4 regions of the Pantoea sp. CCBC3-3-1 genome follow, and region 1 is predicted to be linked to each of the others. Evidence: predicted binding sites of a transcription regulator. Region 1 holds the regulator's gene; each other region holds the start of a gene.

Region 1 (7,449 bases):
AACAGAATAGCGGGAAGCCAGATGGAGGTTCCTACAGCGACGGCGGCCATATCCGTGGCGCTAACCGCGCCGGCCATAATAGTATCGACAAAACCCATAGCGGTTTGCGCAACCTGCGCAATAATCACCGGGAGTGCCAGCGCTAATAATTGACGCGCCTCAGTCAGGTACTTCTGCACGTATACACCTATATTATTGTAAGACTGAACAAGGAGGCACTGATGACAAAAATGCGCTTGAGGCAAAATGACAGCAGGGCAGGCGATACAGTGTAATGTTCATGGCGTAATTAGCCAATCGTCGACATGGAGAATAGCTCTTTCCGTCACGTTAAAATGCGGTTCGGCGTTTGGTTTTATCCCAAAGCCAGGGCAAACTAGGGCAGCGAAAAAATATTACTGAGGCCACAACTATGTTTACCGGTATTGTGCAGGGCACCGCCGAGGTGCTGGCAATTGAAGAAAAACCGAATTTTCGGACGCACATCATCAGCCTGCCAGACGAGATGCTGCCCGGTCTGGAACTGGGCGCTTCAGTGGCTCACAACGGATGCTGTCTGACGGTGACAGAAGTTAACGGGAATCGGGTCAGTTTCGATCTGGTCAAAGAGACGCTGCGTATTACTAATCTTGGCGACCTGCGTGCAGGCGATAAAATTAACGTTGAGCGTGCGGCGAAATTTAGTGATGAAATTGGCGGGCATTTAATGTCCGGTCATATTATGACCACGGCCGAAATCAGTAAAATTATTACGTCGGAAAATAATCGCGAAATCTGGTTTAAACCGCAGGATCCTTTGCAGATGAAATATATCCTGCATAAAGGTTTTATTGGTATTGATGGTATCAGCCTGACCGTCGGCGAAGTCACCAAAAGTAAATTCTGTGTCCATCTTATTCCTGAAACGCTGGCGAGAACCACGTTGGGCAGCAAGCGTCTGGGCGACAGAGTGAATATTGAAATCGATCCGCACACGCAGGCGATTGTAGAAACCGTAGAACGCGTCCTCGCGCAGCGTGAAGCCGCATTGCTGGCTGCTGCGGTAGAAGCCACATCACCTCAGCAGTAAATCTCAGGCAGGCGTGGTAACGAAAAAGGTCGGCAAATCGCCGACCTTTTTAACGGTTAACCGCTAGCGCGGAACGCGCAAACCGCCTTCGGAACCGTGTGTAAATACTACCTGCCAGAGCTGCATATGCCGCGCGCGAAAGGCACCAGCACAAGCGTTAAGATAGTAGGTGAACATGCGGTAAAAGCGCTCGCCGTATTTTGCAGACAGCTGCGGCCAGGCCGCAAGAAAACGCTCGTGCCAGGCCATCAGCGTGACGTCATAGTCCGGTCCGAAATTGTGCCAGTCCTCCATCACGAAATGACCTTCGTGAGCAGCTGCAATATGACGCACAGAAGGCAGAAAACCGTTCGGGAAAATGTATTTATCCATCCAGGGATCGACATTATCGGCGGTCAGGTTTGAGCCGATGGTGTGCAGCAGGAAAATCCCGTCGGGTTTCAGATTGCGGTCAACCACGTCGAAATAGGTGGCGTAATTCTTTGGCCCGACGTGTTCAAACATGCCGACGGAAACAATCCGGTCAAACTGCTGATTCAAATCACGGTAATCCTGTAAAAGAATCGTGACGTCGAGACCTTCACCACGCTGTTGCGCCAGCTTCTGCTGCTCGGCAGAAATCGTGACGCCAGTGACTTTGACGCTATAGTGCTTCGCAGCATAGGCAGCGAGTCCGCCCCAGCCACAGCCGATATCAAGTAACGTCATGCCTGGCGAGAGCTGCAATTTTTCGCAGATTAATTTGAGTTTAGCTTCCTGCGCCTGTTCCAGCGTTTGCGCTTCTTTCCAGTAACCACAGGAATACTGCATATAAGGATCGAGCATCAGCGTGAACAAGTCGTTACCCAAATCGTAATGCTCTTTACCTACAATCCAGGCCCGTTTGCGTGACTGGAGATTAGTCAGGCGGGCGGCAGCGATACGCAGCGTATCTTTAAAATGATGAGGGAGTTGTTCGTCAAGTTTGGCTTCAAGCACCCGGTGAAAAAACATATCCAGCCGTTCGCATTGCCACCAGCCATCCATATAACTTTCACCCAGCCCCAGCGATCCTTCCTGCAGGACACGCTTAAAAAAATCGGGGTGAGTGACCTGAATATCCCACGGGTGAGTACCATTGATTTCAACACCGGCTTTCTGCAGCATCTCCTGCACGATGCGGTACCACTGATTTTCTTCCAGGCTCACTTCTTCTATACACGATGAACTCATAGCCTCTCCATCACTTAGGGTGATTGAAACCTAAGAAAAGAATAGTCAACTTCTCAAGGTTTGTGAGAAAACGCACAGTATTTGCTGTACGACAGATTTCTTGTGCTTCAGAGGATTGAAAAGAAACCTGCAGAGTGGGCGATAGGCACCCGTGAAGAAAGGACAATCGGACGACCCTGTCAGGACTCAAAATGATACTGAATTGTTATATTTTATTGCCTGAAAATGAGTATATGCTCACGCCAGGCAATATTCAATATCATATTGTTAGGGTGCTAACTAAATACTTTCAGCGGCTTAACTTTCGCCGTGGGCGCTGGAGAAAGTGGTTTTTACCGTCCGGGTACGCTGTAACAAATAGCCTGCGCCTGCCAGAATAACCGTTGACAGCATCACCAGCGAGGTGGTGAACAACGGTGTGGTAATCAGCGTAGACACAATCAGGCTTGCAACAAAACATAACCCCAGTTGTAACGTATTTTGCAGCGCTGCTGCTTTGCCGCTGGCCTGAGGAAACGGCAGTAGCGCATTTGAAACCACAACCGGATAGATAGCACCGTTCGCCAGCGCCATGCCGCAAAACGGCAGCAGCAATGCGTAAGTGGAAGGCTCTTCAACCTGAGCGGCGATAAAAAACGCGCCTACGCTCAGCGCATATATCGCCAGCAGCCACGGCAGCAGCGACGCACCCTCGGTATGTTTCAACAGCGTGCGGCAGCCATAGCCGCCAACCAGAAACGCCAGCGTCTGCGGAACATAGCTCAGGCCGATATCGCCCGGCGTCATGCCCAGTTCGGCGAGGATGAACGGCGAGCCGGTTAGCCAGGCAAAAAAGCTGGCGGAACAGGCGGCATAAATCAGGACGTTTCCGCTCCATACAGGCGACTTAAGCAGAGTGAAAAACCCGATTTTAGCTGCCGCCTTGTCGTCAGCTTTTGGCCTGGCGGGAGAGAGGAAAGCCGTAGCGACTAACAGCACGCAGGCGATCAGCATCAATACCAGAAAAATAGCGCGCCAGGAAAAATGGTTCAGCAGCCAGGCACCTAATAGCGGGGCCAGCGCCGGGGAGAGCGCAACCAGCGGCATGATGGAAGCAAAAACGCGGTTTGCAGCGGATGCCGGATAGCGATCGACAACCAGGGCCTGCCAGGTAACAGCCGCTGCACAAATGCCTACGGCTTGCAAAAAGCGTAATACCAGCAGCACGGTAGCAGATTCAACCCACCACATCGCCAGGCAGCTTACGGCGAAAAGCGACAATCCCATCAGCAGCACAGGTTTACGGCCAATTCGGTCTGAAAGCGGGCCCCAGATAAGCTGTGCCAGCGCAAAACCCGCCAAAAATATGCTCAGGCTGGCACTAATTGCACCCGGCTGAGTTTGCAGGTCTTGCTGCATTGCACCAAACGCGGGTAAGTACATATCGGTCGCGAGAAAACCTGCCACGCTCAGCAGCGCCAGGTAAATAATAAATCCTTTCGAAGGCATTTTTTGCTCTGTATCCGTTATTACCAAAGAGGCAGGAGTCTAATTGAGTGCCAAAGGGGTTGTGAAACGGTATTATTTGTTTCTTGCGTTCAAAAATATTGCAGGCAGAAAATGTGGTCTGAACATTCACTTGAAGTGGTCGATGCGGTTGCGCGAACCGGCAGCTTTACGGCCGCCGCGGCTGAACTGCACCGTGTTCCGTCGGCTATCAGCTATACCATCCGTCAGCTGGAAGAGTGGCTGGCGGTTCCGCTGTTTGAAAGACGACACCGTGATGTCGCCCTAACCGATGCGGGTAGGGTGTTTATTCAGGAAGGTCGTCTTGTCATCAAAAAAATGCTTGCCACTCGCCGCCAGTGCCAGCAGGTCGCTAACGGCTGGCGTGGTCAGCTGAATATTGCTGTCGATCGCATTGTTAAAGCCGAGCGAACCCGTCAGCTGGTGGTCGATTTTTATCGCCACTTTCCCGATATGGAGCTGCATCTTGCGCATGAGGTTTTTAACGGCGTCTGGGATGCGCTGGCAGATGGTCGGGTAGACGTGGCCATTGGCGCTACCCAGGCGATACCCGTTGGCGGTCGCTTTGCGTTTCGCAATATGGGCGCGTTGAACTGGCGATGTGTGGTACAGGCCGCGCATCCGCTTGCGCAACGGCTGGAACACGTCAGCGAGGACGCGATTCGCGAATGGCCTTCGCTGTTGCTGGAAGATACCTCAAGGGCGCTACCCAAAAGGACGACCTGGACGCTGGATAACCAGCGACGGCTGGTGGTGCCGGACTGGCAGAGTGCGTTTGACTGCTTGCTGGCGGGACTGTGTGTTGGCATGGTGCCGGGCCATCTGGCTCAGCCTTTGTTGCGCAACGGCACGCTACGCGAAATTACCCTGGATCCTGCTTTTCCTGACAGCCCCTGCTGCGTCAGCTGGTCGGAACAACAGGCATCACCGGCGCTGAGCTGGCTGCTGGACTATCTCGGCGAAACGGAAACGCTGAACAGCGAATGGTTGCGGGAAGAGTAAGCGGGCGGAGTGAGAATGAAACGCCGGTTATCTGCATTAAAGCAGATAACCGGCTAAAATCTTAGCGACGGTAATCCATAAACGGGCCGTCAGCGACCGAGCGACGCTCGATCAGCGTTGGATGAACTTCGATGGTCTGGGGCTCTTCGCGCTTGCTGGTGATGCGGTCAAGCAGCATATTGAATGCGGTTGCACCCAGTCGCTCTTTAGGCTGATGCACGGTGGTTAGCGCAGGCGCAAAGTAGCGTGAGTTGCGCACGTTGTCATAACCGATCACCGAAATATCCTGCGGGACACGCAGTCCCATCTCATCTGCTGCGCAAATTGCGCCCATAGCCATAATATCGCCGCCGCAGAATACGGCGGTAGGACGCTGCTTTTGCGCAAGAATTTGCTGCATCGCACGATAGCCGGATTCCGGCTCGAAATCGCCCTGCACCAGCCACTCCTCACGCAGGGTGATGCCCGCTTCTGCCAGCGCTTTCAGAAAACCGGCATGGCGGCCGCCGCCGGTGTTGCGCTCCAGCTGGCCTGGAATGGCACCAATATCGCGATGGCCCCGGTCAATCAGATAGCGCCCAGCCAGATAGCCGCCTTCAAACGCGTTGTCCAGCACGGTGTCGGTAAAATCACCCCGTGATTCGCCCCAGTCCATCACCACCATAGGGATATTACGATGATCTTCCAGCATCTGAATCAGCTCATCGGGATATTCCGAGCACATCACCAGCAGGCCATCGACGCGTTTCTGCGCCATCATTGACAAGTAGGCCTGCTGTTTTTGCAAATCGTTATGCGCATTACCCAGGATCAGGGTATAGCCTTTGGCAAAACAGCTGTTTTCCACCGCTTCAATAATTTCGGCAAAATAGGGCGCTTCGCTGGACGTGGCAAGCAGGCCAATCGTCCGGGTATTGTTCACCTTCAGGCTACGGGCCACGGCGCTGGGGGAATAATGCAATGCTTTGATTGCAGCCCAGACGGCTTCTCGTGTCTCTTCAGCGACGAAGCGGGTTTTATTGATGACGTGGGACACGGTGGTGGTGGAGACACCGGCGCGTTTAGCCACATCTTTAATGGTTGCCATGAAATAGCTACTCCTGCGCCTATCGCAACTTGCTGATAAGCATCTTGTTAAACGTTTGCCTGGTAACAAAGAAACCTGACGTTGGTTGGCGTTTTTTTTGTGGTCCGGATACGTCAGGAAGGAAAAAAAGGCGGTAAAAGCCTGCCGCGGAGCCCGATAAAATCTGGCCTCCTGGCGTGTTGCGCAACAAAAAAAGGATTCTAACAAGGCTGGGGCGAGAAAACGAGATTTTTACGGCCCGACGGGGAAAATCTTTGCCTGTGTTAATGCTTTGTATAACCCGTCGGGCTCGGTTAGCGAATGGTTTTCGGCGTCATTACCCGACGAGCGCCAACGTAGTGACGCTGCCAGTAATCTTCGCTCAAGGCGGTAACCTGAATATCTTTGCCGGTACGCGGTGACTGAATAAATTTGCCATTCCCCAGGTAAACGCCAACATGATCGGCGGTTCCGCGTCCGTTAATCTGGAAGAACACCAGATCGCCTTTCTCCAGCTCATCGCGTTTGATCGACGCCGCGTCACGCAGATGGAACATCTCATTAGCGGTGCGTGGAATTTTAAATTTCACCAAATCTTTATAGGCATACCAGACCAGACCGCTACAGTCGAAGCCGGTTTTAGGCGATGTCCCCCCCCACTGGTAAGGTTTGCCGAGCTGGCCCATGAGTTTGCTCATCGCGGTTTCGCGCGCTTTCTGATAGCGAACACGGTGCGCTTTGCTGAGCTTAAGGGGCGCTGTAGCAGAATTTTCCGTCAGCGATTCAGCCGCTTCCGGGTGGCGTGAGTGACGGCCATAGCGTTTTTTAGGCGGAAGCGCAGCGGTCTGAACGGTTTTCTTTTTAAATTTATACTTCTTCAGGATGGGCGTTCGGGCTTTTTTAGCGGTGACTTCTTTGACTTTTTTCGTGCCGGTTGATTTTACCGGGCGGCGTTTGCGACGATCGTCTTCACGTGCCGCCGTGTTGCTGTCCACTTTATGGTGGCTGGCATTGACGGGAGCATGGGGCGATGCGTGTGCCATATTCAGGAACAGTTGCGCAAAGGCCAGCATGATAAGCGTAATGAGTGAACGCATCGTTACCATTAACAGTTTGTGCTCCCGCCAGCGGCCAGAGCCTGGATAATTAGGGATATCTGCGCCAGGGCAGACAGCTCGGACAATTCTAATCGAACTCATTACCAAAGGGTTAGGCTTTTTTGTTTCAAGAATACATAACACGTAAAAGCTGTAAAAATTAGCCGAATCAGCTGCTTATCTGCGCAGTTTCGCGCGGTTTTTTTCTAAAGTCAGCACACCAGATGGCTGGGAAATGGTATTTTAACGCAGGCCATCGCCTTGTTAGCTGTAAAACCCTGCTGAAAATGACGTTTTCATCAACGGGCCAGACTCGCTACAATTAACAGACATGTAGTTCTTAAAGGAAGCCATTTATGAGTACGATTGAAAAAATTGAGCGCCAGATAGCAGAAAACCCGATTCTGCTGTACATGAAAGGTTCACCAAAACTGCCAAGCTGCGGCTTCTCCGCACAGGCCGTTCAGGCGCTTTCTGCCTGTGGCGAGCGTTTTGCT
Region 2 (7,449 bases), 2.1 Mb from region 1:
AGCAAGATCACTACCGCTTTGACGATCATCTGGAAATAAGATGAAACGCCAAGCAGGTTCAGACCGTTATTCAGAAAGCCGAGGATCAGCGCGCCGATTAAGGTGCCCATGATGCGCCCTTTACCGCCCGCCAGGCTGGTGCCGCCCAGCACGACGGCGGCGATAGCATCCAGTTCATAGCCGGTTCCGGCCGTAGGCTGTGCCGAAGAGAGACGCGCCACTTCAATGGTGCCTGCCAGGGAAGCCAGCATGCCGCACAACGCATAGACAATGATTTTTACCCGACTGACGCTGATACCGGATAAACGAGTGGCCGCTTCGTTACCGCCCAACGCATAGATATAGCGGCCGAGGCGCGTATGGTGCAGCATGTACCAGGCCAGTAAAAATACCAGCGCCATCAGCCAGACCGGCGTCGGGACCCCCAGCGGACGGCCAATGCCGAACCAGCCAAACAGATCGGCATTATCGTTAAAGCCAGTATTGACCGGACTGCCGTTGGTATAAACCATCGTTACGCCGCGTAGCAGCAGCATCATCACCAGCGTGGCAATAAAGGCCTGCACTTTTCCTTTGGCGACAATGGTGCCGGTCACGGCACCGACCGCTGCCCCCAGCGCCAGCGAAGCCGCAACGGCCACCAGCGCATTCACCTCCATTCCGATCAGCGAGGCACCCACTGCGCCAGTTAGCGCCAGCAGGGAACCGACGGAAAGATCGATGCCGGAGGTCAGGATCACCAGCGTCATGCCCACGGCCATAATGGCATTGACCGATGTCTGCTGAAGGATGTTGAACATATTGTTCAGGGTGAAGAAGTTCGGGCTCAGGCTTGAGACGATCGCAATCAGCACGATCAGCGCAATCAGGGATTTTTGTTCCAGCAGCCAGCTTTTGCTGAACAGGCGGTTTGCCTGAAGGGTTTGGGTACTCATAGATGCTCCACGCTATGTTTCTTGCCGACCGCTGCCGCCATCAGGACTTCCTGCGTGGCCTGTTCAATCGGGAAATCGCCGCTCAGGCGGCCTTCATGCATCACCAGCACGCGATCGCTCATACCCAGCACTTCGGGCATTTCCGAGGACACCAGGATGATGCTCAGTCCTTCCTGTTTGAACTGATTGATTAACTGATAAATTTCTTTTTTAGCGCCCACATCGACGCCACGCGTTGGCTCGTCGAGAATCAGCACTTTTGGCCGCGTCATCAGCCCGCGAGCAATCGCGATTTTTTGCTGGTTGCCGCCGGATAACAGCCCGATGGGTTGTTCCATTGAAGGCGTCTTTACGTTGAAGAGTTTGATAAAATCGCTAACCGCCAGCTGCTCTTCCGCGTGTTTCAACCGTCCGCCGCTGTGGCTGAAATAGTCCAGCGCGGTCAGGGACATGTTCTCTTTTACTGACATACCCAGCACCAGCCCGTCACGTTTACGATCTTCGGAGATATAAACGATGCCGCATCTCAGGCCTTCTTCTGGTGAACGTGTTAGTACTTTTTTACCGTCGAGCGTCACGTTACCGCTGCTGCGCGTCAGCGCGCCGTAAAGCACCTTCATCAGTTCGGTGCGGCCCGCGCCCATCAGTCCGGCAACACCCAGAATCTCGCCTTTGCGCAGCGAGAAGCTGACATCCTCCACGCCGGGGCCGCTGAGATGCTCAACGTGAAGGCGAATATCGCCAGGTGCTTTGTCCAGCCGGGGATATTGTTCTTCCAGCTTGCGGCCAACCATCATCTCAATCAGAGAATCTTCGTTGAGCGTCTCCACCGCGCGTTCGGCAATAAACTGACCGTCGCGGAAGATGGTGACGTCATCGCAAATCTCGAAAATCTCTTTCATGCGGTGCGAGATGTAAACAATGCCGCAGCCCTGGGCTTTCAGTTCCTTAATAACGCGAAACAGCGACGCCGTTTCGGTATCGGTCAGCGCATCGGTAGGTTCGTCCATGACGATAACTTTGGACTGGTAACTCAATACCTTGGCTATTTCCACCATCTGCTGATCGCCAATCGACAAATCACCCACCAGCGTGTGACTGCTGAAGCGCAGGTTGAGCCGCTTCAGCAAAATGTCCGCCTCGGCGTGCATTTTCTTCCACTGGATACAACCGAGTTTGTTAACAAACTCGCGTCCGAGGAAAATATTTTCAGCAACGCTGAGCTGCGGGATCAGATTCAGTTCCTGATGAATAATGCCAATCCCCGCTTCCTGCGAGGCTTTTGGACCGGAAAAATTCACTTCTTCGCCCAGCCACTTCATGGATCCTGCATCGCGGCTGTAGATACCGGTCATCACCTTCATCATGGTGGATTTCCCTGCGCCGTTTTCGCCCACCAGCGCCATCACGCGGCCTGGGTAAACGGCCAGCGTCGCGCCCGAAAGCGCTTTGACGCCAGGAAAGGATTTTTCAATACCCTGTAATTGCAGTAAAGGTTGCATCACGGCCTCAGAAGGTCACGCCAGCACAGAAGATGACGTTCGCATAGGGAGAACACTCCCCGCTGCGAATAACCGCATGACTATGCTGGGTCTGCTGTTTGAACTGTTGATGAGTTACGTATTGAACAGCAATGCTGTTTCCCTGGTGTTGTTGCAATAAGTCGAGCAGTGCCAGCAGTTCGTCATGAAGACGGGGGTTATGAGATTTGATCTCTTCCGCGATGATGGCGCTCTCAACCTGCATCTCTTCAGTTACGGCTTTCACCACCTGCATAAAGCTGGGAATACCTTGCGTTAACGCCAGATCGATACGCTCTGGCCCGGCCGGAACAGGCAGGCCAGCATCACCGATTGTCAGGCTGTCGGTATGCCCCAGGCGGGAAACCAGGGACGAAATAGCAGAATTCAGTAGGGTGCCTTTTTTCATCTTTCACTCCAGAGCGAAACGTTTCGCTGATCGGGAGTGTAAAAAAACGCCGCAGGAAAACAATCTGCATGCGATGAAATTGTGATCGCTATCGAAACGTTTCGTTAACAGGGGGAGGCATTTGACTAAAGGGAGAGAACGGGGAAGTCAGCCTGCGGGAAAATGAGGTAAAAAACACCCTGTCTGGGAGATGAAGGATACGCGGTGGCGGCGTTGAGCTGTTCAGCCGCCACGGTTTAGCGACGGCCGAACGCTGTCATCACGCTAATATGAATCAGTTGAAGACCATACCGCCGTCAATCAATAGCGACTGTCCGGTCATATAATCGGAATCCGGGCCTGCGAGGAAAGAGACGCAGGCAGAGACATCCTCCGGCTCGGACAGGCGGCCCAGCGTGATGCGTTTCGCAAACTCTGCCGTCCCATAGCCCAGTGGCTTACCAGCCGCTTCAGAAACCTGACGATCGATTTCTGCCCACATCGGCGTTTTTACAATGCCCGGACAGAAAGCGTTCACGGTGATGCCGGCGGGAGCAAGGTCTCGGGCAGCAGTCTGGGTCAGTCCGCGTACGGCAAATTTACTTGAGCTGTAAACCGCCAGTTCAGGGTTGCCGACATGGCCCGCTTGCGAGCAGGCGTTAATGATCTTGCCGCCGTGGCCTTCCGCTTTAAAGGCCTGGATAGCGGCCTGCATGCCCCAAATCACGCCTTTCACGTTGATATTATAGACTTTATCGACCACTTCTTCTGTGATCTCTTCAATCGGCGTGCTCGGCGCAACGCCCGCGTTGTTAACGATGACGTCGAATCCACCCAGCTCTTTCCGGGCCTGCTCAACCGCCGCAAAAACCCGATCCCGTTTTGAAACATCTACCGTCACCGCGAGAGCCTTACCGCCCGCGCTGACAATTTCATCAGCAACCTGACGGGCAGTCTGGGCATTGAAATCCGCGACCGCGACGGCAAAGCCATCTTTTGCTAAACGTAACGCGATGGCTTTACCAATTCCCTGACCACTACCGGTAACTAAAGCGACTTTCGTTTTCATATCTTCTCCGTGAACAGTTCTTAAAAAATCTGACTCAGATGCAGCTGGCCCATCAGCATTGGATTGTCGGCATAGTCTACCGGCACGGCTACCACTGCGGGTCCCTGCACATCCATGGCGCGTCGAAGCGTTGGCTCGAGTTCGGCGGCGCTTTCAACCGCAAAACCGGCGGCGCCAAAGGATTGCGCATAGGCTTTGAAATCGACCGGGCCGAATTTGACGCCTGATACGCGGTTATATTTTTTCTCTTCCTGCATCGCCACCATGTTGTAGGCTTCATCGACCCAGATGATGTGCAGGATATTGGCGCCAAGACGCACCGCAGTTTCCAGCTCCATGCTTGATTGCAGGAAGCCGCCATCGCCGGAAACGGACACCACTTTACGGCTCGGATCCACCAGCCAGGCTCCAATCGCCCATGGCAGCGCAACGCCCATGGTTTGCTGACCGTTAGAGATCATGATTTGGCGGGCGCGGAAGCTGTAAAGATAACGAGCGATCCAGATGTGGAAGCTGCCCATATCAACGGTCAGCGTGACGTCATTGTTAATGATGTCCTGCATCGCTCTTACAATGCGCAGCGGGTGCAGGGCAAACTGATTCAGGCTTTGGCCCTGTAGCGACAGCAGTTCACGCTGATGCTGGCGATCTTCCAGAATCGCGGCGGCTTCCGGGCTGAGCTGTAAGCGGGTTTCAATACGCCCGGCCAGCTTGTCGACGGTGGCGGCAATATCACCGACCAGCTCCGCATCCGGCAGATAGCAGTTATCGGCATCCGACGGCAGGACGTCGATATGCACCAGCGTTGCCGTACCGCTGTTCCACATCGCCGGTTCGTACTCGACCGGGCTGTAGCCAATCGTGATAATTAAATCCGCGCCGCGTAGCAAACGGTCGCCCGCCTGGTTGTTGAACAATCCGACACGACCGGCAAAGCGGGAAAAATGCTCCTGTCGGACTGCGCCCGCAGCCTGATAAGTACTGGTGACGGGAATATGGCTACGTGCCAGCAGACGATGAATGGCATCGCTGTTTTCCGGCTGGCTGGCCATCAGGCCCAGCAGGATCACCGGGTTCTTCGCCTGCGTTATTTGTTGTGCCACGGCAGCGATAGCCGCTTCCGGTGCAGATCCCAGCAGAACCTGACCTTTGCTGGTCAGTAACTGGCCGGTGGCCGGTTGGTCAACAATATCCTGGGGCAGGCTGACAAAAGCGCCGCCGCCGCGTCCGTGTTCCGCATGACGGAATGCGTTAGCAACCACTTCCGCCAGCGCGTTTGAATCGGTAACTTCAACCGCATATTTGGTGACCGGACGGAACATGGACACGGTGTCCATGCTCTGATGCACCTGTTTGGCGCTGTCGGCACGTTTTACCTGGCCACCTAAGGCAACAACGGGATCGCCTTCACTGGTGGCGGTAGCCATACCGGTGATCAGGTTTGAACAGCCAGGGCCGGAGGTGACCAGCGCAACGCCTGCATTACCGGTCAGGCGTCCAACCGCTGCCGCCATAAAAGCCGCATTCGCTTCATGACGCACCGGGATGGTCTGAATAGTGGAGTCCACCAGCGAGTCGAACATTTTATCGATTTTCGCGCCGGGAATGCCGAACACCTGTTTCACACCCTGCGCTTCAAGTTGTGCGACGACCAGATCCGCGCCGTGCTGCCAGATTGCTGTCTCGGTTGGATTTTTCATAATGGGTCCTCAGGTTAGCTTTCTACGGAACGGATCGCGGAATCCAGATTTTCAGGATTAAGATTGGCGCTCAGGAAATCGTTATCACCAGGCAGATCAATCACCAACTTACTGATTTCGCCAAAGGTCAGTTCGCCTTCCTCCAGCTGATAATCGAGCAGGTGTCCGCCGCCCTGGCGATCGTCGGTAATAAAGTGTTCGTGATAGCCCGCAACGTTAATGCCCTGCATGTATTGCGGCGTGCGGAATCCAATCAGCACGCCATTGCGCTGGCTGAAATGAAAGGTCGGCTGCTGGCCCAGAACTTCCGGCATGGAGCGGTAAGGGCGATGCTGGCAGGGAACGGTACGCGTAGACGCCGCAGAGAAATGTCCGTTAATACGCAGCGCGCAGAACTGGTTATCTGACGTTACCTGGCTGTCAATCAGCGCATGAATTTCCTGACGGCTAGCCGGTTTGGAGAAATGATGGCTGTACTGTGGCTTAAAGAAGGTAACAACGGCGAAAGGCGTCTTCTGGTCAGGGCGGGCTTCACGGGCGCTACCGTCGGAGCGCAGCTGATAAAATTCGCTGTCGAACGCGATCAGTTCACCGTCCAGCTGGTTGAAGGTGCCCAGACCAAAATCCCCTTTTTTCATCAAATCGGCAACGGTGACGTTGCCGTCGTAGACGCCGCTGAGCAACGCGCTCATCAGGGAGGTCTGATAGATTACGCTTTCTGGCTTATGTTTGCGCAGCGCACTGACGGTGGATGCCAGCTGTTGCTCACATAAACAGTCATTTACAGAATGTTTCATTACTTGCCTCGCCACTAAAACAGTTCAGAGTTATTAATAGAATGTTGACTCGATTCAGTCACCGTTTCCAATACAGAAAACCCATCACTTTGAGACGTATTTGATATGGAACTTCGCCATCTGCGTTATTTCGTTGCGGTTGCGCAAACGCATAACTTTACGCGTGCGGCGGAAATGCTGGGGATCTCTCAGCCTCCTCTCAGCCAGCAAATCCTGCGTCTGGAGCGGGAGATTGGTACACCGCTGTTGAAAAGGCTGACGCGCAGCGTCGAGCTGACGGAAGCGGGAGAAGCTTTCTATCAGGATGCCTGCCAGATCCTGGAGCAAACCGGCCATGCGCTGGAAAAAGCCAAAGGCATTGCACGCGGCGTCAGTGGCCAGCTGTCGCTCGGCGTCGCCAGCTCGGTCTCTTTTCACGATCGGGTTTTTAATCTGCTGCGGGATTTTCAGGAACGCTATCCCGATATGGAACTGTTGATGCGCGAGCAAAATATGGCGGCGCTGATGCATGATTTGCAGGAGGGCTTGCTGGATGCGGCTTTTGTGCGGCTGCCTTGCGAAAGCAGCAAAGCCTTTAATCTGAAGGTGATAGCCAGTGAAAAGATGCTGGTGGTGCTGCCGGTGGGCCATGCGCTTGCGAAAGAAACCCGAGTGGCGCTGTCTCAATTAGGAGACGAGCCGCTGATTATGTTTCCTCGTGAAGTCGCCCCCAGTCTGTACGAGCTGGTGCTTAGTGCCTGTCTGCGAGCCGGATTTCAGCCGCATACCGGCCAGCAGTCACCGCAAATTTCCTCTTCCGTCGGTATGGTCGCTGCCGGATTTGGTTTTGCTATTGTGCCCGCCTCTTTGTGCTGTATCAGCCATCCGGGCGTAACTTATCTGCCGATTGACGATGCCGCGCTGAACACGGACATCGCGCTGGCCTGGCGACGGCTCGACCGTTCGCCCGCCGTACTGCACCTGGTTGCGATGATGGAAAACCTGCGGGGATAGCCTTACCAGTCATTGTTAACAAGGTGCCGGCACGAGGAACACCAGCC
Region 3 (7,449 bases), 730 kb from region 1:
GATCTTCTGGCGTGCCGTGAGAGAAGTTAAGACGAACGACGTTGGCACCGGCGGCGATGATTTTTTCGAGGTTATTGTCGCGGTCGGTAGCGGGTCCGAGGGTGGTGACAATTTTGGTTCTTCTTAAACGTCTGGACATGTGTAACTCCGTTGACTTTGAAAGGATATTGCCAGCGCAATTCCCGAAAGGCTGTTACTGTTTTATCTGATAACGGCCGGGCGTCAGGCCGCTATCTCCCTGATAGCAATACTAAAGCCGCACTGCGGCCAGATCTTCTTTATCCAGGCGAGATTCTTTCAGCGCGAGCTTAACGCGTCTGAGATTATCACGGAATTTAGCGCCACGGCGCAGCGTAAAGCCGGTCGCAAGCACATCGATAAGCGTCAGCTGAGCCAGCCTGGATACCATCGGCATATAGATATCGGTATCTTCCGGCACATCCAGCGTCAGCGCCAGCGTGGCTTCGCGAGCCAACGGCGAATTCGGCGAGGTAATGGCCAAAACCGAGACATCATTTTCCCGCGCAAGCTGCGCAAGTTCGACTAAATTTTTAGTGCGGCCGGTATGGGAAATCAGCACCATAACGTCGCCTTCGGTGCTGTTGATGCAGCACATCCGCTGCATAACAATATCATCGGAACAGATGACAGGCACATTGAAGCGAAAAAATTTATTCATCGCATCGTGGGCGACAGCGGCTGAAGCGCCCAGGCCGAAAAAGGCGATTTTCTTTGCCTGGGTCAGCAGGTCGACGGCACGGTTTACGTTGGCTGCGTCCAGCGTGCTTCTGGCACGATCCAGACCCGCGAGCGCGGACTCGAAGATCTTGCCGCTGTAGACCTCTACGCTGTCGTTTTCATCGATATCACGACTGACATAGGGTGTGCCGTTAGCCAGACTTTGCGCCAGCTGGAGCTTGAAGTCCGGAAAGCCTTTAGTCTGCATGCGATGGCAAAAACGATTGACGGTGGGTTCGCTGACGTCAGCCTGCTTCGCCAGCGTAGCGATACTGGCGTGAATGGCCTCGCCAGGTAAGGCGAGGATCGCCTGGGCTACTTTCCGCTCGGATTTGCTAAGGGTTTCCAGGCTAGCCTGAATTTTTTCCAGCATAGTCATAACATCGTCACTCATACATTTTGTCGATTTCATTCAGTGGAGAAACCGATAGCAAGTTGTAGAGAATATACCGCGTGCGAATTGCCCGCAGGCAGCGACATCGCGACGTTTCCCTGCTTTTTTTACCATTATTTGAGCGGTGTCTGATTTTCACCCGGTCGAACACAGTAACAAAAAAGAAGGAAAATTACGCACAAACTGTACGCTCGGGCAGCGGCGGAGCCGATTTAATCGGTCTACTCTGTGCTACGCAGTGCCTGTCAGGTTTACGCGGACCCGACAAAAGCAGTACATTGTATGAAAGAAAATTACAATAAGAGTCTGACTGTGCAAGGAATCGGCAGGTCAGGCTTATCCTGCAACGAGGAGAATAAAATGGCGGTTACACAAACAGCCCAGGCATGCGATCTGGTGATTTTCGGTGCCAAAGGCGATCTTGCACGCCGGAAACTGTTGCCTTCCCTGTATCAATTGGAAAAAGCCGGTCAGATTCACGAAGAATCACGCATTATCGGCGTGGGCCGTGCAGAGTGGGATAAAGCAGCCTACACCAAAGTGGTGCGTGAAGCGCTGGAAACCTTCATGAAGGAAACGATCGACGAAGCGCTGTGGGATAAGCTCAGCAGCCGACTCGATTTTTGTAATCTTGATGTTAATGACGCGTCGCATTTCTCTAAACTGGGCAAAATGCTCGATCAGAAGAAGCGCGTAACCATCAACTATTTTGCCATGCCGCCGGGAACGTTCGGCGCAATCTGTAAAGGTCTGGGCCTGGCCAAGCTTAACGCACAGCCTGCTCGCGTAGTGATGGAAAAGCCGCTGGGCACCTCGCTGGAAACGTCTCAGGAAATCAACGATCAGGTTGGCGAATATTTCGAAGAGAACCAGGTTTTCCGCATTGACCACTATTTGGGTAAAGAGACGGTGCTTAACCTGCTGGCGCTGCGTTTCGCCAACTCGCTGTTTGCTTCCAACTGGGATAATCGCACCATCGATCACGTGCAGATTACCGTTGCAGAAGAAGTGGGCATCGAAGGCCGTTGGGGTTACTTCGACAAAGCGGGCCAGATGCGCGATATGATCCAGAACCACCTGTTACAGGTTCTGACCATGATCGCCATGTCGCCGCCAGCCGATCTCTCAGCCGACCGTATTCGCGATGAAAAAGTGAAAGTACTGCGCTCGCTGCGTCGCATCGACCACACCAACGTGCGCGATAAAACCGTGCGCGGTCAGTACACTTCTGGCTTTGTCCAGGGTAAAAAAGTGCCTGGCTACCTGGAAGAAGAGGACGCTAACAAGTCCAGCAATACCGAAACCTTCGTCTCTATTCGCGTGGATATCGACGACTGGCGCTGGGCTGGCGTACCTTTCTACCTGCGTACCGGTAAGCGTCTGCCAACCAAATGCTCGGAAGTGGTGGTTTACTTCAAAAACCCGGCGCTGAATCTGTTTAAAGATTCCTGGCAGGAGCTGCCGCAGAATAAGCTGACCATTCGTCTGCAACCGGACGAGGGCGTTGATATTCAGATCCTGAATAAAGTGCCAGGACTGGATCATAAACACAATCTGCAAACCACCAAGCTGGACCTGAGCTTCTCTGAAACGTTCAACCAGTCACACCTGGCGGATGCCTACGAGCGCTTGTTGCTGGAAACGATGCGCGGCATCCAGGCGCTGTTTGTACGCCGTGATGAGGTGGAAGAAGCCTGGAAGTGGGTTGACTCCATCATGGAAGCCTGGGCGGCGGATAACGAAGCGCCGAAGCCTTACCAGGCCGGCACCTGGGGACCGGTTGCCTCCGTGGCCATGATTACCCGCGACGGCCGTTCATGGAATGAGTTTGAATAAAGCCCTTAAATAAACCCGCTACGGCGGGTTTTTTTATGCCCTGAATTCAGCACCATTCAAAAATGAACCGCCATTTCAAAAAAGTGGTGAGCGCATGGACGGCGCGGGCAGTAATCATGTATGGTAGTGGCGAATTTACTTTCCGGACGCCGCGCGCGTCGCTTTTTGCCTGCTTCGTCCTCAGGGGGATGTGGCTGGCCAGACAGGAGAAGCAGGACGATGACCCACTGGAAAACAAGCGCTGAAACAATTCTGACAACTGGCCCGGTTGTGCCGGTTATCGTAGTGAACAAGCTGGAACATGCCGTGCCAATGGCAAAGGCGCTGGTCGCAGGCGGCGTAAGAGTGCTGGAAGTCACGCTGCGTACGCCGTGTGCGATGGACGCGCTGAAAGCCATGATTCAGGAAGTGCCGGAAGCGATCGTTGGCGCGGGGACGGTGCTGAACGTCAGGCAGCTGGAAGAGGTCACCGCCGCAGGCGCGCAGTTTGTTATCAGCCCGGGCATTACTGAACCACTGCTCGAAGCGGCGGTAGCGGGCACGGTGCCGCTTATCCCAGGGATCAGCACCGTTTCTGAACTGATGACCGGCCTGGATTATGGCCTGCGTGAATTTAAATTTTTCCCGGCAGAAGCCAACGGTGGCGTTAAAGCGCTACAGGCAATTGGCGGGCCTTTCCCTCAGGTACGTTTTTGCCCAACGGGCGGCATTTCTCCTGCTAATTATCGCGACTATCTGGCGCTGAAAAGCGTGCTGTGCATCGGCGGTTCATGGCTGGTGCCGGCAGATGCGCTTGAAGCGGGCGATTACGATCGCATCACGCAGCTGGCGAAAGAAGCGGTAGCAGGCGCGGCGATTTAATCCGCGACGGCAAAAAAAGGACTGCCAGCCAAAACTGACAGTCCTTTATGAAAGGCGCTGGTGACGACATCTGGCCAATACAGCCCTGGCAAAGCGGGGTTCCCCCCGCTCCAGGTTGCGACTTGCCGGATTCGCAGGCCATCAAAGCCGCTTTCTTCTGTCTGCCTCACAACAAACTCAGCCATTCGCTGCTGGAATGAGGCAAAAAGCCTCAAGCGCCATCGCCGTCCTGGCGTTAACCTTAGCCGCTAACCTTGACGCCAGCCGCACAGTTGATCGCGCGCTGAATGGCCTCATCAATGTCATTTCCGGTTGCCAAAGCTACGCCCAGACGACGCTTGCCCTGAACTTCAGGCTTGCCGAACAACCGCAGCTGTAACCCGGCACCAAGAACGTCGTTGAGGTTTGCAAACTGAACGTTGTCACTGTTCAGCTCAGGCAGAATCACCGCAGAAGCGGCAGGGCCATATTGGCGGATGCCGCCGACGGGCAGACCGAGAAACGCGCGAACGTGCAGGGCAAACTCAGAGAGATCCTGCGAGATCAGCGTAACCATGCCGGTATCGTGTGGGCGAGGGGAGACTTCGCTGAACACCACGTCGTCACCACAAACGAACAGCTCAACGCCAAACAGACCGTGGCCACCCAGTGCCAGAACGACTTTTTCAGCAATCTGCTGAGCGCGTTGCAATGCCAGATCGCTCATTTGCTGTGGCTGCCATGACTCACGATAGTCGCCATCTTCCTGACGATGACCAATGGGCGCGCAGAAATGGATGCCGTCAACAGCGCTAATAGTCAGTAAGGTGATCTCAAAATCAAACTTCACGACGCCTTCTACAATGACGCGGCCTGCACCAGCCCGTCCACCCTGCTGGGCATACTCCCATGCGGCATCAAGCTGATGCGCCTCACGGATAAAGCTCTGCCCTTTACCTGACGAGCTCATTACCGGCTTGACGATACACGGAAAACCAATCTCTTCAGCTGCCTGATGAAAATCGACCGCGTTATCGGCAAAGCGGTAGGTCGAAGTCGGCAACGCCAGCTCTTCAGCGGCCAGACGGCGGATGCCTTCACGATTCATCGTCAGGCGCGCCGCACGGGCGGTTGGCACCACGCGCTGGCCCTGTTTTTCCAGCTCAATCAGCATATCGGTGGCGATGGCTTCGATTTCCGGCACGATATAATCCGGGCGCTCCAGTGCAACCAACGCCTTCAGCGCTTCGCCATCCAACATGTTAATGACGTGGCTGCGATGGGCAACGTGCATGGCGGGCGCATCGGCATAGCGATCGACTGCGATTGTTTCAACACCCAGACGCTGACATTCAAGCGCCACTTCTTTGCCCAGTTCACCAGAACCTAGCAGCATTACACGGGTTGCGGCGGGGCGCAGTGCGGTACCAAGAGTCGTCATAATCTTTACCTGATGAGATGAAAAAAAATGCGCGCGCAGTATAAACGAAAACGATTGCGCGTTCATCTGATTTGCAAACTTGAGTTAAATAAGGTGGGCTGATATACTGTATATAATTACAGGTAAGCGAGGTGTGGACCATGGCTGTTGAAATCAAATATGTTGTTGTCAGAAAAGGTGAGGAAAAGATGACTTTCGCCAGCAAGAAAGAAGCTGATGCATACGACAAAATGCTCGATATGGCCGAAGTGTTCTGCGACTGGCTGAGCGCTGCGCCGCTGGCAATGGAAGAAGATCAGCGCGAAGCGCTGGGCATGTTCCTTGCCGAGCATAAAGATGCCGTGCAGCACATCGTTCGTACCAGCAAGATGCCGGAAGCCGCGACCGAAGGAACAGCATCGTCAGTGACCGTTTCAGAAGAGCCGGAGAGCGAAGCGGTATCCGCTGGCTTAGATGAAGAGAACCCCTCTTCCGCGAAGGCAAAAGGGCCTCGCGCTGTGAAGGCGGCGTAGCAGCTTATGGCCAGCGTTTGCCGGGCGGTAAGTGCAGGCCTGAGTTTACCCGCCTGGGTTGTGACAGTCCCGACCGGAGCGCAAACAAGCCTGCTTTGCGGGCTTGTTTGTTCAGGTCAGGAACCGGCGCTGGCGGGTTAATGAGTATGACTGAAAGAAGCGTGTCCGCAGCATGTCTTTAAAGCCTGCATGGCTTCTTTCGCGGCTGTCACCGGCGGCTGCCGATGGATTTCGTCATTGAAGACTTCCAGCCCTATCGGCCCGCTGTAGCCTTTCCCGGCCAGATAATCCAGTAACGTGTGCAGCGGAAAGTTGCCCTCGCCGGGTAATAAACGCTTGTGGCGGGCGGTGTCGATCAGATTCGCCTTATCAGGCTTTGTAGCCAGGTCGGAAAGCTGGACAAGGAAAATCTTCTCCATCGGAATGCCCTCCAGGTCAGCAACGGTACGGTCGAGCACAAAAATATGAAAGGCATCTACCACCAGACCCAAGTTTGGCTTATCTATACGCTGAACCAGCTGCCAGGCGGCGCTGGTGGTATTGAGATGCGTACTCCACGCCATCGCTTCATAAGCGACGCGCAGCCCCCGCTTTCCCGCTTCATCTGCTAACCAGCACAGATCTTCCTCTTCACGATCGGCAATGCAGGCATGATGCGTTGAAGCCGGCGTCAGGATTGTGGTGGCACCCAGTTTGAGAGCGGTATCCATCATTTCCACTGCTTCATCACGCTTAGCCTGACGCTGGTCATCCGGCGCGCCATCAAAATCCAGCAACACCTGGTAATCGGTTAGCAACAGCTTTTGTTGTTGAAACAATTCCGCCAGCTGCACTGCGCTACCGCTGGCCTGCTCCACATCCTGCCGCCAGAGCTCAACCTGGCTGAAGCCAGCCTGAGCGGCCGCCAGTAATTTCTCTTCCGGGCTGCCGCCCAACAAAACCGTATTGATAAACAGCGGGTTATCGTTAAAACGCATCCTTTTTCCCCTTATCAAAATATGCAAGATTCTCTTATCTGCCAGCCTTTCCAGATGCCGCCGCTGCACGTTGCAAAAGACGGTGAAAAGCTGACGGGCGAGCTAAGTATAGTGATTTGTTGAGATTTGCAGACGAAGTGCAGGAGCCGAAGGTTTTCCAGGCTTTGCCTGGCTTGACGCTTCTTGACGTGGAGCGCTCTATGCTGGTGACTTTCTTTGTGAAAGGAGCAGGTGATGAGTAACTGGCTACAGCAAATACAAACGGTACTGGGTAGCAGCAAGCAGGGCGGCAACGGTGGGGAAGGCCTGAGTAAGATGCTGGCGCCTGGCGCGCTGGGCGGTCTGGCAGGCATGCTGATTGCCAGTAAATCCTCCCGTAATCTGCTTCTGAAATACGGCAAAAATGCGCTGATTGTAGGTGGAAGCGCGGCGGCGGCGGCCGTCTTGTGGAATAAATATAAGCAGCGGGTTAGCGAAACTCACCAAAATGAACCGCAGTTCGGTCAGCAATCATCGTCCGTCGACCGGCGCGCAGAACGACTGGTTCAGGCACTGGTCTTTGCGGCGAAAAGCGACGGCCATATTGATGGTCAGGAACGGCAGGCCATCGATGAACACATTCATCAGGCCGGTTTAGGTGCAGAAGGCGAAAAGCTGATCCAGCGCGCGATTAATATGCCGCTCGATCCAAAAATGCTGGCTGATGATGTA
Region 4 (7,449 bases), 2.0 Mb from region 1:
AGACCCCATAAAGGGGCCTTTTATTCAGCAAGACGTTTTCGCTTAAAGCACGTCTACCGCATTCAGCTCTTTAAATGCCTGTTCCAGACGAGTAATCATTGAAGTCTGGGCAGAACGCAGCCATACACGCGGATCGTAGTATTTTTTGTTTGGCTTATCAGCGCCTTCCGGGTTACCCAGCTGGGCCTGAAGGTAGCCTTCGTTCTTTTTGTAGTATTGCAGGATGCCGTCCCAGGTCGCCCATTGGGTGTCGGTATCGATATTCATTTTAATCACGCCGTAGCCGATTGACTCTTCAATCTCAGCAGCGGAAGAACCAGAACCACCGTGGAAAACGAAATCCAGCGAGTTATGCGGCAGGTTATGTTTTTTGGTCACATATTCCTGAGAATCACGCAGGATGGTTGGGGTCAGCTTGACGTTGCCTGGCTTATAAACACCGTGTACGTTGCCGAAAGAGGCCGCAATGGTGAAGCGTGGGCTGATAGCGTTCAGCTTGGTGTAAGCATAATCAACATCTTCTGGCTGAGTGTACAGTGCAGAAGCATCCATATGGCTGTTGTCTACGCCATCTTCTTCACCGCCGGTACAGCCCAGTTCGATTTCCAGCGTCATGTCGATTTTCGCCATGCGTGCCAGATATTTGCTGCTGATTTCGATGTTTTCTTCCAGAGACTCTTCTGACAGATCGATCATGTGAGAAGAGAACAGTGGTTTACCTGTTTTGGCAAAGTGAGCTTCACCGGCATCCAGCAGACCATCGATCCACGGCAGCAGTTTTTTCGCGCAGTGGTCAGTGTGCAGGATAACTGGCACACCGTAGTGCTCAGCCATCTGATGAACGTGATGCGCACCAGAGATAGCGCCCAGAATTGCCGCAGCCTGTGGCTTATCGGATTTCAGGCCTTTGCCGGCAATAAATGCCGCACCGCCGTTAGAGAACTGGATGATGACCGGCGCTTTTACTTTCGCAGCGGTTTCCAGAACGGCGTTGATTGAGTCAGTGCCCACGCAGTTAACGGCTGGCAGAGCGAATTTGTTTTCTTTGGCGACTTGGAAGATCTTCTGTACGTCATCACCGGTGACAACGCCTGGTTTTACGAAATCAAAAATTTTAGACATGTCTTTTGTCCTGTTTCGTCGGTCGTAGTAAGAGATTCTGTACCTGATAGTCAGGTCAATCGTTCAGGCGGGAGCAAAACTCCCGCCCCAGAGATTACTGTTTTGCGCGCTCTTCCAGCATGGCTACTGCTGGCAGTTTTTTGCCTTCCACGAACTCCAGGAATGCACCGCCGCCGGTAGAAATGTAGGAAATTTTGTCTTCGATGCCGAAGAGGTCGATTGCTGCCAGCGTATCACCGCCGCCTGCGATAGAGAATGCGTCGCTGTCTGCAATGGCTTTCGCGACGATTTCAGTGCCCTTACGGAAGTTAGGGAACTCAAACACGCCCACCGGGCCATTCCACAGGATGGTTTTGGCTTCTTTCAGCAGCTTAGCCATGGCTTCAGCAGTTTCGTCGCCAAAGTCCATGATCTCTTCGTTGTCTTGCACTTCGCTGACTTTTTTGACGGTAGAAGGCGCAGTTTCGGAGAACTCGGTGCCGACGCGGGAATCCGTTGGAACCGGAATTTTGAACTCATCACGCAGTTTTTTGGCTGCATCAACGAAATCAGGTTCGTACAGTGACTTGCCTACGTTGTTGTCGATAGCCACGAAGGTGTTAGCGATACCGCCGCCAACGATGACCGTATCTGCAATTTTAACCAGTGAATTCAGTACGTCGAACTTGGTAGATACTTTAGAACCGCCGACGACGGCAACCATTGGGCGCTCAGGGCTTTTCAGGGCTTTACCCAGCGCTTCCAGCTCGTCTGCCAGCAGCGGGCCAGCACAGGCGACAGAGGCAAATTTACCAACGCCGTGAGTAGAGGCCTGCGCGCGGTGCGCCGTACCAAAGGCATCCATGACATAGATGTCGCACAGCGCAGCATATTTTTTAGCGAGCGTTTCGTCGTCTTTCTTTTCGCCTTTGTTAAAGCGCACGTTTTCCAGAACGACCAGCTCACCGTCTGCAATTTCAACGCCGTCCAGATAATCTTTCGCCAGGCGAACTGGAGATGAAAGTTTATCTTTCAGATAGTTAACCACCGGAAGCAGTGAGAATTCTTCATTATATTCACCTTCGGTCGGACGACCAAGGTGAGAGGTTACCATCACTTTTGCGCCCTGCTTCAGGGCCGCTTCGATAGTCGGCAGTGAAGCACGGATACGTGCATCTGAAGTCACTTTCCCTTCTTTCACTGGCACATTCAAATCGGAACGAATCAGTACGCGTTTCCCGGCAAGATCCAAATCGGTCATTTTAATTACTGACATGGTGAGTCCTCTCGTTGATTCTCTAAATTTTAAAGGCGCAATCCGCGCCCTGGCTGAAACCGCTTGCGGCCATGGCTAACGTCGTGTCAATCATTCGGTTAGCAAAGCCCCACTCGTTGTCGCACCAGACCAGCGTCTTGATCAGGTGCTGACCGCTGACCCGCGTTTGGGTGCCGTCCACAATGGCACTGTGCGGATCGTGGTTAAAATCTATGGAGACTAACGGTAATTCCGTATAGTCAACTATACCACTAAATGTTTCTTCCGAGGCATTTTGCAGCAGCGCGTTGACCTCGCAGGCCCGTACCGCAGCCCGTACGCTGACGCTTAAATCAATTGCCGTCACGTTAATCGTAGGCACGCGCACGGCGATGGCTTCAAAGCGATCGTTAAATTTCGGAAAAATACGCGTAATGCCTGCGGCAAGGCGCGTATCCACCGGAATGATCGACTGGCTGGCCGCACGAGTACGCCGTAAATCGGTGTGGTAGGCATCAATAACCTGCTGGTCGTGCATGGCAGAGTGGATAGTGGTTACCGTGCCTGACTCGATGCCGAAGGCGTCATCCAGCAGTTTGATAATCGGAATAATACAGTTAGTGGTACAGGAGGCGTTGGAGACGATCAGGTCGTGGGGCTTGAGTTCTTTTTCGTTCACGCCAAAGACCACGGTGGCGTCAAGGTCGTTTCCACCGGGATGGGAAAACAGCACTTTTTTAGCGCCGGCGGCAAGATGAGCTTCGCCATCAGCCCGGCTGCCAAACACGCCGGTGCAATCAAGAACGATATCAACATTAAGCTCGCGCCAGGGAAGATCGGCGATTTCCGCACGATGCAAAATACGAATGGTATCTTCGCCCACCCACAGCAGATCTCGCTCCTGACGAACGTCCCAGGCAAACCGCCCGTGGCTGGTATCGTATTTTAACAGGTGCGCCATGCCTGCCGCTTCCGCCAGTTCATTAATGGCCACAATGGTAATTTCAGCGCGGCGTCCGGTTTCATAAAGCGCACGCAGTACGTTACGCCCAATGCGACCAAATCCGTTTATGGCAATGCGAACCGTCATATCACTCCTGCAGCAAAATTCAGTGCAAAACTGGAACGTTAGCCTGAGGCAGACGTTTACATTTGTACAGGGAATTTTTGCGCCTTCAATCCTGCATTCGATTCCAATCCCGTCAGTCGATACGCGGACTGAAACGGTTCAGCTACAATAAAGACAATACGGAATAATTGGAATGAGTTAGATCAATCCCAGGTTAAAAATCTGACCCGGATCACATTCGGGGAAAGAGTGGTCAAAAAACATCCCATTAATATCGCATTGCAGAGTCAGGCAGGCTGGTGCGATCGCGCATTCCGATCAGCACAAACTTAGCATACGCCAGGGCGAAACTGCTCTCTCGCCGCTTAAATGAGATTTTTCCCAGTCATTTTATGTTAATAGCGAAATTCATACGTAACGAACAGAAATAACCGCAACGCGAAAAGGAACCTGTTGCAGCCGTGAGGTGGCAGTGAATGCTAAGGGTTTTAGGCAGGCTCGCCTGCCTGAGCAGGCGAGCCTGACGTCTTACAGCAGCGCTTTCGCTTTAGCGACAACGTTATCCACGGTGAAGCCAAAGATTTCAAACAGCTTCTCGGCTGGTGCTGACTCACCGAAGGTGGTCATGCCAACGATAGCGCCGTTCAGGCCGGTGTATTTGAACCAGTAATCAGCAATACCCGCTTCGATAGCAACGCGCGCGCTAACCGCTTTCGGCAGCACGGCTTCACGGTAAGCAGCATCCTGCTTGTCAAACGCATCGGTAGACGGCATAGAAACCACGCGAGCCTTACGGCCTTCCGCAGTCAGACGATCGTACGCGGCAACCGCCAGCTCAACTTCAGAACCGGTAGCAATCAGGATGACTTCTGGCTGACCTGCGCAATCTTTCAGCACATAAGCACCGCGCGCAACGTTAGCCAGCTGCTCAGCATCACGATCCTGCTGCGCCAGATTCTGACGGGAGAAGATCAGCGCGGTTGGGCCGTCGTGACGTTCGATAGCATATTTCCAGGCTACGGCTGATTCCACCTGGTCACACGGACGCCATACGCTCATGTTTGGCGTCACGCGCAGGCTGGCAAGCTGTTCTACCGGCTGGTGAGTTGGACCATCTTCGCCCAGACCAATGGAGTCATGGGTATAGACCATAACCTGGCGGATTTTCATCAGCGCGGCCATACGGGCAGCATTTCGAGCGTATTCCACAAACATCAGGAACGTTGCGGTATAAGGCAGGAAACCGCCGTGCAGCGTAATGCCGTTCGCGATCGCCGTCATACCGAACTCGCGTACGCCATAATGAATATAGTTGCCTGCGGCATCTTCATTGATTGGCTTAGAGCCGGACCACATGGTCAGGTTGCTTGGCGCGAGGTCAGCGGAACCGCCCAGATATTCTGGCAGCAGCTTGCCGAAGGCTTCCAGCGCGTTCTGAGAAGCTTTACGGCTGGCAATTTTAGCTGGGTTCGCCTGCAGCTGTTCGATGAACTTCTGCGACTCATTCTGCCAGTTTTCCGGCAGTTCGTTTTTAACACGACGCTGGAATTCGAGGGCCAGCTCAGGATGCGCTTTCGCGTAGGCGGCGAACTTTTCATTCCACGCAGCTTCTTTCGCCTGACCGGCCTCTTTCGCGTCCCACTGAGCGTAAATGTCCTGTGGGATTTCGAATGGCGCATGGCTCCAGCCCAGTTGCTTACGGGTCAGTGCGATCTCTTCATCACCCAGCGGTGCGCCGTGTGAATCGTGCGTGCCGGCTTTGTTTGGTGAGCCAAAGCCAATCACGGTTTTGCACATCAGCAGAGAAGGCTTATCGCTGACCGCTTTGGCTTCTTCAACGGCTTTACGGATAGCTTCCGCGTCGTGACCGTCCACGCCACGAACAACGTGCCAGCCATAAGCTTCGAAACGCGCCGCGGTATCATCGGTGAACCAGCCGTCGATATGGCCGTCGATAGAGATGCCGTTATCGTCATAGAAAGCAACCAGCTTGCCCAGTTTCAGCGTGCCCGCCAGCGAGCAAACTTCATGAGAGATGCCTTCCATCATGCAGCCGTCGCCCATAAACACATAGGTGTTGTGGTCAACAACGTCGTGGCCCGGACGGTTGAACTGCGCGGCCAGCGTACGCTCGGCAATCGCCATACCGACAGCGTTAGCAATACCCTGTCCCAGCGGACCCGTGGTGGTTTCAACGCCTGCGGTGTAACCGAACTCCGGGTGGCCTGGCGTTTTGGAGTGCAGCTGACGGAAGTTAGCCAGTTCAGCAATCGGCAGATCGTAGCCGCTGAGGTGCAGCAGGCTATAAATCAGCATCGAACCGTGGCCGTTTGACAGCACGAAACGGTCGCGATCGGCCCACAGAGGATTCGTCGGGTTGTGATTCAGGAAGTCACGCCACAGAACCTCAGCAATATCCGCCATACCCATAGGCGCGCCCGGGTGGCCAGATTTGGCTTTCTGTACAGCATCCATACTTAGTGCGCGAATGGCGTTCGCAAGCTCTTTACGAGAAGACATGTTCTACTCCAGATCGGATTAAACGCTTCGCCGTCCTTAACCTATTTTAATCAATGAGTTATCAGGCAAAGTGGTAAAAGTCGACCCTCAATGTACATGAAAGGGGGGTAACATGTACATGGCGAAAAGTGCAAAAAAACCGGTCCAAACTTGCGTTTTTTGCCCGCCGCAACTAGGCATTTGTACGCTGTACGGTTATAACGTTTACTTCTTAGTCACACTTTTTCCCTGCTATTTAGCGGCAGGTGATTGTTTTTTATTACCTTGTTATGGAATGGATGAAAATATATGAAACTCCCTGCTTCAGTACTGGCTCTGACCATTGCCACCGCACTTTCTGGTTGTCAGAATTTTGACAGCAATGCCCTGCTCCAGTCGGGTGCCCAGGCTTATCAGGCTGCCTCACTCAGCGATGCGCAGGTAAAAGAACTCAGTGTGAAATCCTGCGAGCAAATGGATAGCGAGGCACAAATTGCCCCTGCCGACAGCGTTTATACCCAGCGTCTGAATAAAATTGCCGCCGCGCTTGGCGATAATATTAACGGCACGCCGGCAAACTATAAGGTCTACGTCACGAAGGATGTTAATGCCTGGGCGATGGCGAACGGCTGTATCCGTGTCTACAGCGGTTTAATGGATATGATGACCGACAACGAAGTGGAAGGCGTACTGGGCCATGAAATGGGTCACGTTGCGCTGGGGCACACGCGTCGGGCGATGCAGGTGGCTTACGGCACGACGGCAGCACGCTCTGCTGCGGCCTCCGTTGGCGGTATTGCTGCTACGCTGTCAGCCTCGCAGCTGGGCGACCTGGGCGAGAAACTGGTGAATGCACAGTTCTCACAAAAACAGGAATCGCAGGCGGATGATTACTCATTTGATCTGTTGAAGAAGCGCGGCATCAACCCAGAAGGGCTGGAAACCAGTTTTGAAAAACTGGCGAAACTGGAAGGCAGCAACAGCAGTACAATGTTTGACTCCCATCCTTCCTCTGCTTCCCGTGCACAGCATATTAAGGAGCGCATTGCGGCAGGAAAATAATGATAAAGGCCAGCCACGCGCTGGCCTTTGATTGTTGACCTGATAGTGCCCTGAGAAACGCAAGCGGGCCCTGGGGCTTTATTCGCCTTTGTTCACTGCCTGCACATGCAGCATATCCAGCGCCAGCGTCGCCGCCGCCAGAGAGGTCAAATCAGACTGATCGTAACCCGGCGCGACCTCTACCAGATCCATTCCCACAATATTTAACCCTTGCAGACCGCGTACCAGCTTGGTTGCTTTGTCGGTCGTTAATCCACCGATCACTGGCGTGCCCGTACCTGGCGCATGCGCCGGATCCAGACAGTCGATATCAAAAGTCAGGTACACCGGCATATCGCCAACGATCTGTTTCACCTGGGCAATGATGTCATCAACGCTGCGATCGTTGATCTGCGCTGCGTCGAGCACGTTAAAGCCCAGAGAATCATCGAACTCGGTACGAATACCAATCTGCACGGAATGA

The links. Region 1 encodes PurR, which represses purine synthesis genes. Its sites were predicted from a motif close to CANGCAAACGTTTGCNTG; they were not measured.
Region 2: a site for PurR is predicted at 2,876-2,893, ahead of rbsD (D-ribose pyranase). Genes of this name have one in related genera too.
Region 3: a site for PurR is predicted at 5,293-5,310, ahead of purT (formate-dependent phosphoribosylglycinamide formyltransferase). Genes of this name have one in related genera too.
Region 4: a site for PurR is predicted at 3,492-3,509, ahead of epd (erythrose-4-phosphate dehydrogenase). Genes of this name have one in related genera too.

Annotation. Positions count from the first base shown of each region.
Region 1 is NZ_CP034363.1:1,999,246-2,006,694, forward strand. It holds gene EHV07_RS09550 (MATE family efflux transporter) at 1-179, opposite strand, end outside; gene EHV07_RS09555 (riboflavin synthase subunit alpha) at 413-1,069, shown strand; gene cfa (cyclopropane fatty acyl phospholipid synthase) at 1,133-2,281, opposite strand; gene punC (purine nucleoside transporter PunC) at 2,579-3,769, opposite strand; gene punR (DNA-binding transcriptional activator PunR) at 3,881-4,789, shown strand; gene purR (HTH-type transcriptional repressor PurR) at 4,851-5,876, opposite strand; gene EHV07_RS09580 (C40 family peptidase) at 6,170-6,952, opposite strand; gene EHV07_RS09585 (Grx4 family monothiol glutaredoxin) at 7,309-7,449, shown strand, end outside.
Region 2 is NZ_CP034363.1:4,945,221-4,952,669, forward strand. It holds gene rbsC (ribose ABC transporter permease) at 1-935, opposite strand, end outside; gene rbsA (ribose ABC transporter ATP-binding protein RbsA) at 932-2,437, opposite strand; gene rbsD (D-ribose pyranase) at 2,445-2,864, opposite strand; gene EHV07_RS23205 ((S)-acetoin forming diacetyl reductase) at 3,139-3,912, opposite strand; gene alsS (acetolactate synthase AlsS) at 3,933-5,612, opposite strand; gene budA (acetolactate decarboxylase) at 5,627-6,409, opposite strand; gene EHV07_RS23220 (LysR family transcriptional regulator) at 6,515-7,402, shown strand.
Region 3 is NZ_CP034363.1:2,730,499-2,737,947, reverse strand. It holds gene pyk (pyruvate kinase) at 1-139, opposite strand, end outside; gene EHV07_RS12815 (MurR/RpiR family transcriptional regulator) at 251-1,117, opposite strand; gene zwf (glucose-6-phosphate dehydrogenase) at 1,493-2,968, shown strand; gene EHV07_RS12805 (bifunctional 4-hydroxy-2-oxoglutarate aldolase/2-dehydro-3-deoxy-phosphogluconate aldolase) at 3,188-3,829, shown strand; gene purT (formate-dependent phosphoribosylglycinamide formyltransferase) at 4,071-5,249, opposite strand; gene EHV07_RS12795 (YebG family protein) at 5,390-5,761, shown strand; gene EHV07_RS12790 (sugar phosphate isomerase/epimerase) at 5,899-6,738, opposite strand; gene EHV07_RS12785 (tellurite resistance TerB family protein) at 6,973-7,449, shown strand, end outside.
Region 4 is NZ_CP034363.1:4,029,965-4,037,413, forward strand. It holds gene fbaA (class II fructose-bisphosphate aldolase) at 43-1,122, opposite strand; gene pgk (phosphoglycerate kinase) at 1,217-2,377, opposite strand; gene epd (erythrose-4-phosphate dehydrogenase) at 2,400-3,446, opposite strand; gene tkt (transketolase) at 3,954-5,945, opposite strand; gene EHV07_RS18785 (M48 family metallopeptidase) at 6,234-6,986, shown strand; gene speB (agmatinase) at 7,065-7,449, opposite strand, start outside.